Regions from separate parts of the Candidatus Neomicrothrix parvicella Bio17-1 genome, predicted to be linked through region 2. Evidence: riboswitches for the same ligand, from Rfam matches in the RefSeq annotation. Region 2 holds a riboswitch; the other holds the start of a gene.
What was found. Region 2 has a riboswitch for cobalamin ahead of MPARV_RS25545 (hypothetical protein). Riboswitches for the same ligand answer to the same signal wherever they lie in the genome.
Positions count from the first base shown of each region.

Region 1: linked by a shared signal. The riboswitch ahead of MPARV_RS0107570 (S-layer homology domain-containing protein) and the one ahead of MPARV_RS25545 (hypothetical protein) in region 2 are both predicted to bind cobalamin.

Region 1 covers NZ_AMPG01000001.1:1,576,037-1,581,040, reverse strand. Annotated here, with positions in the region: partial or broken gene MPARV_RS0107590 (RCC1 domain-containing protein) at 1-1,609, shown strand, start outside; gene MPARV_RS0107585 (hypothetical protein) at 1,549-2,049, opposite strand; gene MPARV_RS0107580 (hypothetical protein) at 2,048-2,245, shown strand; gene MPARV_RS0107575 (hypothetical protein) at 2,797-3,135, opposite strand; cobalamin riboswitch at 3,442-3,579, shown strand; gene MPARV_RS0107570 (S-layer homology domain-containing protein) at 3,646-5,004, shown strand, end outside.
Region 2 covers NZ_AMPG01000002.1:292,003-297,006, forward strand. Annotated here, with positions in the region: gene aqpZ (aquaporin Z) at 1-722, shown strand, start outside; gene MPARV_RS0109590 (hypothetical protein) at 748-1,002, opposite strand; tRNA gene MPARV_RS0109595 (tRNA-Ile) at 1,133-1,205, opposite strand; cobalamin riboswitch at 1,264-1,394, shown strand; gene MPARV_RS24710 (hypothetical protein) at 1,544-1,681, opposite strand; gene MPARV_RS25545 (hypothetical protein) at 1,668-2,960, shown strand; gene MPARV_RS0109620 (energy-coupling factor transporter transmembrane component T) at 2,977-4,137, shown strand; gene MPARV_RS0109625 (ABC transporter ATP-binding protein) at 4,134-5,004, shown strand, end outside.

The DNA of each region.
Region 1 (5,004 bases), on a different contig from region 2:
GCTGAAACAGAATGCCACCGTGGTGTGTTGGGGTTCCAACAGCAACGGTCGGCTCGGCGACGGAACCACCACCGACCGAAAGACACCCACGCCGGTGTCCGGTCTCACCGGCGTGACCACTATCGCCGCCGGGAAAAGTCATTCGTGTGCGGTGAAACAGGACGCCACGGTGGCCTGTTGGGGCTACAACGGCAACAGTCAGCTCGGTGACGGCACCGCCACCAACCGGTCGACGCCCACCCCGGTGCTCGGCCTCACCGCAGTCAAGGCAGTCACGGCCGGCGAAGCTCATTCGTGTGCGTTGAAACAGGATGGCACTTTGCGTCGTTGGGGGGCCAACGGCGACGGTCGGCTCGGTGACGGCACCACCACCAACCGCTTGACGCCCTACCCGGTTATCGGGCTGCCCGATGTTGCTGCGGTCGACGTCGGCGGTTCTCATTCGTGCGCGCTCAGACACAACGGCACCACATGGTGCTGGGGGGCCAACGGCGACGGTCAACTCGGTGACAGCACCACCACCAGCCGGTTAACGGCTACCCAGGTGTCCGGGCTCACCGGAGTGATTGCGATCAGCGCCGGTTCGGAGCATACGTGCGCGGTCAAACAGAACCGAACCGTGGTCTGCTGGGGGGAGAACGGCAGTGGTCGGCTTGGTGATGGCACCACGGCAGACCGGTTGATACCCACCCTGGTGACTGGGCTCACGGGGGTCACCGCCATCATCGCAGGCCGCGAGTATTCGTGTGCGCTCAAACGAAACGGCACCGTGGCCTGCTGGGGGGACAACTCCCTCGGTCAGCTCGGTGATGGCACCACCACCAACCGCTTGACCCCCACACCGGTGACCGGGCTCACCGGGGTCACCGCCATCACCGCAGGCAGCGATCATGCGTGTGCGCTCAAACAGAACGGCAACGTGGACTGCTGGGGAAGCAACGCCCACGGTCAGCTCGGGGACGGCACCACCACCCTAAAGAAGACGCCAACCCCCGTGACCGGCATCTCCGGTGTGAGTGGGATCGATGCCGGCGTGAGACATTCGTGTGCGTCCAAGCCGAACGGCGTCGCGGCCTGCTGGGGATACAACGACTATGGGCAGCTCGGTGATGGGACCACCACCGAGCTGCTGACGCCAACCCTCGTGACAGGTATCGCCGGAGTCGCCTCGATCACCTCTGGCTCCTCCTATTCGTGTGCGCTCAAACAGAACGGCAACGTGGACTGCTGGGGAAACAACGCCTACGGTCAGCTCGGTGATGGAACCACCACCAACCGACCGACGCCAGCCCCCGTGACCGGTATCGCCGGAGTCGCCTCAATCACCTCTGGGGGTAATCACGAGTGTGCGATCAAACAGGACGCCACCGTGGGCTGCTGGGGATACAACTACATCGGGCAGCTCGGGGACGGCACCACCACCGACCGAACAACACCCACCGCGGTGCCCTGGCTCGACGGGGTGACCGACGTGGCCGCGGGCGGCACCTATTCGTGTGCGCTCCAGAAAAACAGTACGGCGTACTGCTGGGGATCCAACTCCTCCGGTCAGCTCGGGGATGGTTCCATGATCGACAGGGTGACGCCCACACCGGTGGTCCGGTTGTGACGGGGTACTAGCGCGGTCAGTCCAACCGCACGTCGACTGTCACGGTGAAGCGGTTGAGGATGGAGGCGTCTCCTTCCCATGGCCGCCATCGCTTTAGGGCGATCGCGGTCGTTCCTGCGGCGGCGACGCTCAGGCTCGGTAGCCACGCCGCCACTGCCCGCCTCGCCGCTGGACGTCTCGTATCCCGCTTCGTCCAGCACGATGGATACGCCGGTCACGGGCTCGAGCTCCCACCGGTAGCCGGTCGTGGGATCATCCAACACAGCCAGCAGGATCGTGTCGCCGACATCAGCGTCGATCGCCGTTCCATCCTCAGCGTCGGTCACCTCGCTGGTGGCCATGGGCTTCACCCGGCCCGAGACCCGGGGCTCACACACTTCGAGCCGATCAGAGGAATTCGACTGCGATCGATCGATTGAATCCTCGATCATCGGGCTCATGGCGCACCTCCATCTGGATGGCAAGAGTTCGCCGCACTATCCGACCGGCCGTGTGCTCATCGAGAACGTGCTGATGCTGGCAGTGGAGATGGGGGCCGAGCCGGTTGACCGGGCGAGGTGGGACGAATGCTGCGAGCGCAACCGTTTCAACTTCGCGCTCGGCGCTACGTGGGGGCTCCCGGTGAGCCGCGCCTGAGTCACCGGAGCCTCGCAACGCGACGGATTTAGCTGCATGCGAAGAGTTCGCAGGTCGACCCGCAGTCAGGCGTAGCAGCACCTCTGCAGCGTCAGCGGCCCTGAGCGCCGCGCTGTCAGGGTGTCGGGCGTAAAGTGACCTGCCCGGTGGGACGAGGAAATGGTGAGTCGAGCCAAGTCGCGTGGTTGGTCGGACTGTTTGACAATGGGGGCACTGGGGAGTTGCCGATCGGTGGGTCGGCGGCGGCCTGGCTCGAGAGTGCCGTGGCCGGGCCTCTCGAATCGCTTCGCTGGTACGGTCCCCGATTTGGCTTGGGCCGAGGGAGCGAACACCATCCAGTTCCTCGTCGGTCGGATCGAGCTCGAGCGGATCTCCGCCGACGACTTCAACAAGGCCATCTATGAACGCTTCCGCCAGGGCCGCCACGCGGCCCAGTACTTCGATCCGTCCAAAGCAGAGAAAACCGAACCGGATGCCGGGCGGGCGCTGTCGACAGCAACCCGGGCGCTTTCCCAGACCAGAGCAGTCATCGACGGCGGGGCCGTCGGACCTTACTTAACGAGGGTTCGGTCGAGGTCGATTGGCACCAGTGGGCGGGAGGTGACGGTGTGGTGGAAGGGCCCTTCGTCATTGACCGTCCGCCGCCCGTCGTGTCCGGTGAACCGGGCCGTCCACGATCCGAACAGGTAGGCGCGCTCGATGCCCTCGATGTCAGCCAGTGCTGTGCCGGGTGCCGATGGAAACGCTCGTACGAGGATCGCCGAAAGACCCCCGAAGTAAGGCGCTCCCGTCCGCCGACCCAAGTCGGCCACCGAGAATTCGTCGTCCGGCGCGCCCATGATCGATGGCAAGATCTCGGCCTGCTGCTGGGATCGTAGGATCGGCAGCAACGATGGGGTGGCACTCCTCGCCCCATCGGCATCCATAGTTTGAATATGACCTCTCAGTATGCGGATACACCAGCCAATGCCGTTCGCAGGGTGTCGAACGGATCCCTGGTGTGAAATCGGTGAGAGCCGGTGGGTTGTTGGGCGGGTGTGGCTCAGAGTGGGGCGACAGATGAGGATGGGTGTGATCCGGTGCTCCGAGCGCCACTCGAGTGGTGGTTCGACCGTCGTGGCGCCTCGGCGAGATCGAACCAAGTCACAACCTGAGCAGCGGCGGTGACTTCGGGCTCAGCCGTTCGCCGCAGCTTGCGTTAAACCGCCAGCTGTGCTTGTCTGGCTGAGATCACACGAGGACAGGGGAAGCCGGTCAAAATCCGGCGCTGACCCGCAGCCGTAGGTGGGGTTCGCCCCACGAGTCGGAATGCCTGACCCCGTGCGCTCCCCTGTTAACCGTCGAGGAATTGCGGTTCGGAGCGGGACACCCTCCCGCTGTCGTACCCGGGAGAGGCCCCAATGTCATCTATCACCCACCAGCGAGTGCGCCCCGCTCGACGTCCAGCCGCCATGGCGACCGTCGCAGCAGTGCTGCTGACACTCGGCCTGATCAATCCGGTCGCTGCGGCGCCGCCGAACAACCCGGGCTCGTCGGCGGCCGGCTGGCTCGCCGCCCAGGTCAACGCCGACGGGGTGATCGAGGGATACAGCCCGGGCCAGGCCGACTACGGCATGACGCTTCAGGGCATTATCGGGCTTGCCGCAGCCGGCGCCGAAGGACCGACCGCCCGGCAGATGCTCGACGCGGTCAACGACGACATCGACACCGTCGTCGCCCCATACGGCGGGGACGACCCCGGCCGTCTGGCCCTGGCCACCCTGGCCAACGTCGCCCTTGGCGAGGATCCGACCGATGCCGGCGGGACCGACCTGGTCGCACGCCTCCAGGCCACCCGGCGGACAGTGTCGCCCGACATCGGCCTCTACGGCAGCGGCGACCCAACCTATGACGGCGCCTTCCGCCAGGGCCTGGCGCTGTTGGCGTTGGCGTCGGTGAACAACGATGACCCCGACGGTGAAGCCTGGCTGACCGACCAGCAGTGCGACACCGGTTCGTGGGTGGCCTACCGGGCCGACACCGCCGTCCCATGTCCCGCCGTCGACGCCGCAGCCTTCTCCGGCCCCGACACCAACTCGAGCGCCATGGCCCTGATGGGCCTGGCCACCCAGGGGGTCACCCCGGACCACGACGCCGTGACCTGGCTCGACGGCGTTCGCACCTCGACCGGCGGGTGGCCGTACTTCGGTGATGCCACCGAGCCCGCCGATGCCAGCTCGACCGGGTTGGTGCTCGCCGCCCTCCGAACCGTCACGGGCGCCTCCGACACCGAGGGCCTCGCCGCCCTCCGCACATTTCAGATCCCGTGCGAGGCCGGGGACCCCTCCGATGTTGGCGGCCTGTTCTTCCAGGCACAGGAGGATGGCAGCGAACTGCCCGACACCTTTTCGACCACCCAGGGCCTTTGGGGCCTGGGTGACGTTGCGTTCCCGGTGGTCGACGCCGCCATGGCCGATCACATCGAAACCGACTGCCCGGTCTCTTGCTCCTCACCCGCGCCGCACAGCTTCACCGACGTCGCGCCGACCGACTACTTCAACACCGCTGTCTCCTGGCTCGTCGAGTCGGAGATCACCGCCGGCGTCGCCCCGGGCCTCTACCGACCGAACAGCGTCGTGAATCGCGGTCAGATGGCCCAGTTCCTCTGGAAGGCCGCCGGGAGCCCGGAACCCGCCGAGACATACAGCTTCACCGACGTCGCGCCGACCGACTTCTACTACACCGCTGTCTCCTGGCTCGTCGAGTCGGAGATCACCGCC
Region 2 (5,004 bases):
GGTTGGTGCTGGGCGGTTGTGGCGCCGCAGTGCTGGCCGCCGACTTTGGCACGGGAGCCAACGGCACCAGCCTCGGCATCGGCTTCGCAGGAGTCGCCTTTGCATTCGGGCTGACCGTACTGACCGGGGCGTACGCCGTCGGGCACGTATCCGGTGGTCACTTCAACCCGGCGGTCACCATTGGGCTCGTCGTCGGCGGTCGCTTCGAGCCGATCAAGGCCATCGGCTACATCATCGCCCAGGTGATCGGGGCCACCATCGGTGCAGCGGTGATCTACCTGATCGCATCGGGTCAGGCGGGTTGGAAGATCGGCAAGGGTGCCGGCGCATTCGCCTCAAACGGCTACGGCGAGTTCTCGCCGGGCGGGTACTCCCTGGGCGCCGCGTTCACCGTCGAGGTGGTTCTCACCGCCGTCTTCCTCATCGTGATCCTCGGGGCCACCGCCAAGCGGGCCGCACCCGGCATGGGCGGATTGGCGATTGGGCTGTGTCTGACGCTCATCCACCTCATCTCCATTCCAGTGACCAACACCTCGGTCAACCCGGCCCGTTCCACCTCGCAGGCGATCTTCGCCGGTTCCGACCAGCTGGGGCAGCTCTGGCTGTTCTGGGTTGCGCCAATTCTTGGGGCCGCCATCGGCGCCCTCATCCACCGCTACTTCGTCGGCGACCCCGAGGACGTCATCGTGCCGACCATCGCCTCGCCCGAACCCACCCGGTAAGGCGTTCCGTTGGCCGAGCGGGTGTTCAGCGCCGGCGCCCGGCCAACTCGACACGTGCGAACACGGTGGTGACCCCTGCGGCGGTCACCACCGTGGCCATCACCCACCACACGTTGCGTCGGGAGGCCGGCCGCGGGAGGGCAGGGGCGACGAGGCTCAGCAAACCAACCCGAAACACGCCGAAGACCCAGACCAGCGGTGTGCTGATCGCGCCCAGAAGTCCCGGTCGACCGTGCATCCGCAAGTGGTCGAGCACCACCAGCAGGGGCAAGAGCGGCACGAGCACCACAAACGCCCACCGAAACGCACTGATCCGACCTGGGTCGAGCCCTGGCCGCCATGTCGAGCGGTCAGCCCCAAGTCTTGCTCAGGACCTACCAACAAGGTAAGGGCTGTGTGGTCGATTCGGGTGGGCCTGGTGGGGATCGAACCCACGACCGAAGGATTATGAGTCCTCTGCTCTCACCACTGAGCTACAGGCCCGAACGCCCGGCCATGGTAGCGACCTGCCCAGTGGCGCCCATTGGGTTTGCGCCAGGAGCTCCCATCGGGTTGACTGGCCTCGATCACACGAGGTCTCGGGGAAGCCGGTCAGATTCCGGCGCTGACCCGCAGCCGTAGGTGAGGCCAGTCCTCACAAGCCGGAATGCCGGGCCCGTGCGCTCCCAAGTCAACCGTCGAGGAAGCGCGGTTCGGAGCGGGACTTTCCTCCCGTCGCCGTGCCCGGGAGAGAACCATGCAGGCAGTCGCCGAGGCGCACAAGCGATCCCCGTGGCCTGCACTTGGCGCTGAGCTACTGATTGCACGGCATCGGATGGGTATCAGGTGAGACGCTGGGCAGCCGTCTTCGCTCTGGCGGCCTTGGTGGCGCCGGCGTGGGTCGCAGCCCCCGCAGGGGCGGCACCCGGTGCCCCCTGCTCGCCCAGCGCCGGCGGTGGAACCCGCGTGGCGGTGGTCATTGACACCGGCACGTCGGCCGTGCCCGATGCCCGCTGCTTCGAAGTGAACGCCAGCGTGAGGAACGGTGCGGAGTTCCTGGCCGCACGAGCTCAAATCTTGAATACGCCGCCGCCGACCTACGACCGGTCCGGTCTGCTGTGTTCCATCGATGGCTATCCGGCAACCGGCTGTGGCGAGCAGACGGGCAACAGTTATGCCTATTGGTCTTATTGGGATGGCCGATCCGGAAGCTGGGTGTTCAGCAACACGGGCCCAGCGAGCAGGCGCATGACCAACAGTTCGGTCGAGGGCTGGCGGTTCCAGACCGAAGGAACCCTGGCGGCCAGCGGGCCGTCACCCCGCTTTCCGGCCGACCGTGAGCGGATCTGCCCGCCACCTCCTCCTCCGACCACCCAAACCACCCAGACGACCCAGACCACCCAGACCACCCAGACCACCCAGACCACCCAGACCACCCAGACCACCCAAACCACCCAGGCGACCCAGACCACCCAGGCGACCCAAACCACCCAAACCACCCAGGCGACCCGAACCACCCAGGCGACCCAGACCACCCAGGCGACCCGAACCACCCAAACCACCCAGGCGACCCAGGCGACCCGAACCACCCAGGCGACCAAGGAACCTGCCACCTCCGCTCCCACCCGCCTGACGGCTCCCCCGCAAGGGCCGGTGGCATCGCCAACAACTCGCGCGCCGTCCGCCACCCCGTCGACAGCCACCTCACCGACCACCGCCAGACCACCCACCCCGCCGACAGCCACCTCACCGACCGCCGCCAGACCACCCGGTTCGCCGGCCGCCACCTCACCACCCGGTTCGCCGACCGCCACCTCACCACCCGGTTCGCCGGCGGCAGGCTCGCCGACCGCCGCCAAACCACCCGGTTCGCCGACCGGTCCACGGCAAGGCAGCGTCAACCAAACGCCTCAATTGCTTGCAGTCGAACCTACCGGCCGCACCGCCACGCTGCCCCAAGCGGGCGATACCGTCGACGGGGCCAAGGCAAACCCGACATCCGCATCGCCAACATCCGCGTCTTCGAGTCTCACCACGACCTCCGCAGTCAATAAACCGCAAGGGGGCCCCACCACCCTGGCCCGAGGTGACGGCGAAGACATTGGCCGGGTCACCAACGTGGCCCAGGCGGGCGACTTGACGGTGCCCGGCTCCAAGCAGTCCTCATCGACCGGGTGGTGGGGCGCCGGTATCGGGATCGGCGCCATCGGCGGCTCGTTCGTCTCGGCCAGGTGGCTCCGGCGACGCCGCTTGTCGTGAAGCCGGGTCGACACACGTGAAGCACTCTTCGTTGGGCGTGAAGGATCCTGCTCAGGTTCTCGATCCCGGTGATGCCGGCCATCCGGGGGCCTGGTGGATTTGGAGCCTGCTGCTCGCGGGCGCGTCACTTCGAACCACCAACGTGATCGTCTTGGCACTGGTCATCGCAGTGGCGACCCAGGTGGTCGTCGCGCGGGCCGACCCCGACTCGCCATGGTCTCGGATCCAGCGGTACGTGCTGAGTTTTGCCGTCATCATGGGGGTGTTGCGTCTGGGCCTGGTGGCCGCCTTCGCCCCGCGTACCCCCGGCACCGTGCTTCTGACCCTCCCGACGCTCGACCTGCCCACCTGGATGGCGGGGGTTTCTGTGGGCGGGCCGGTGACCACCGGCGCAATGTTCACCGGTGTCGTGGAATCGCTGCGGCTGATCGCGCTGCTGGCCGCCTTCACGGTGCCGGCGTCGCTGGTGAGCCCCCATCGCACCGTCCGCGCCCTGCCCGATGGGGTGGCCGAGCTGGGGGTCATCACCACGGTGGCCCTCACGGTGACCCCCGCGGCAGCCGAACATGTGCGGCGACTCGCCGAGACGCGACGGCTGCGGGGACGGCCGCACCGCGGCATCCGGGGGATGCGCGGCTCGATCACGGCCGTGCTCGAGGGCTCGTTCGACCATTCCCTCACCCTGGCCGCCTCGATGGAGGCCCGTGGCTACGGCGGGCGACGTCCCGGGGAGGATCCGGGCGCTCGACGTACCGCAACATGGCTGCTCACAGCCGCCGTGGTCGTGGCATCACTTGGCGCCTTCATGATGTTGAATGCCGGCGGTTCGCGGGTGGTCGGTGCCGCAGCAATGGCCGCCGGTGCGATCCTGATCACCTTCGCACTCCGGGGAGCATCCAAGCGCAGCGTTCGCACGCGATATCGGCCGCTGGCCTGGACCGGTTCCGACTGGGTACTGGTCGCCGGTGGCCTTGCGGCGCTGGGTGGAAGCATCGTCCAGGCACGACTCAACGCAGTGGTCCTGGCTCCCGGCACCAACCCGCCCGAGGCACCACCTCTGGCGATAATCGCCATCGCCGGACTGGCGGTCGCCTACTGCTGTGCCGCCTTCTCCGGCGGTGGCCCGACGCCCACATCCCCGCCGGTACCCCTCCCCAACGCCGGGGCGGACCGATGATCTGCTTTGACGACGTCTCCTTCGCCTATGCGACGGACACTCCGGTGGTGCTCGATCATGTCAACCTCACCGTTCCGGAGGGCGACCTGGCATTGGTGACCGGCCCGACCGGTTCGGGCAAAAGCACGCTGCTCGGCGCCATCTGCGGGCTCGTACCCCGATTCTCCGGGGGCGTCCTGGCGGGCTCGGTCACCGTCGACGGCATCGCCACCTCGTCGGCGCCGCCACGCGACCTGGCCGCAACCGTCGGCTACCTACCTCAGCGGGTGGACGCCAGCTTTGTCACCGACGTGGTCGAGGACGAACTGGCCTGGACCATGGAGCAACTTGGCCTGGCGCCAGACGTCATGCGCCGCCGGGTCGAGGACACACTCGACCTTCTGGGTCTGGCCGATCTTCGCAACCGGCCGATCGCCACCCTGAGCTCCGGGCAGCGCCAGCGCGTTGCGCTGGGCGCCGTGCTGACCGCTCAGCCACGCGTCCTGGTGTTGGACGAGCCAACCTCGGCGCTCGACCCGCAAGCAGCCGAGGATGTACTTGCCGCCCTCACCAGGCTGGTCGGCGACCTGGGACTCACCATCGTGTGCTCCGAGCATCGTCTGGAGCGGGTGGTGCAGTACGCCGACTCGATCATCATCGTCGACGGCTCGGGCGCCGTCAGCCACGGACCACCCGATGCCCAGTTGGTCAACGCTCCAGTGGCCCCACCGGTGATCCATTTGGGCCGACGTCTCGGTTGGGATCCGCTGCCTCGTTCGGTGCGTGACGCCCGCCGGGCCGCCGCGACCCTCCGGAACGAGTTGCCGGCCGAGCCACCCGGCCACACAAGGCGGTCGGTCCCCGCCGGCAGCGAACCCATCGCCACAG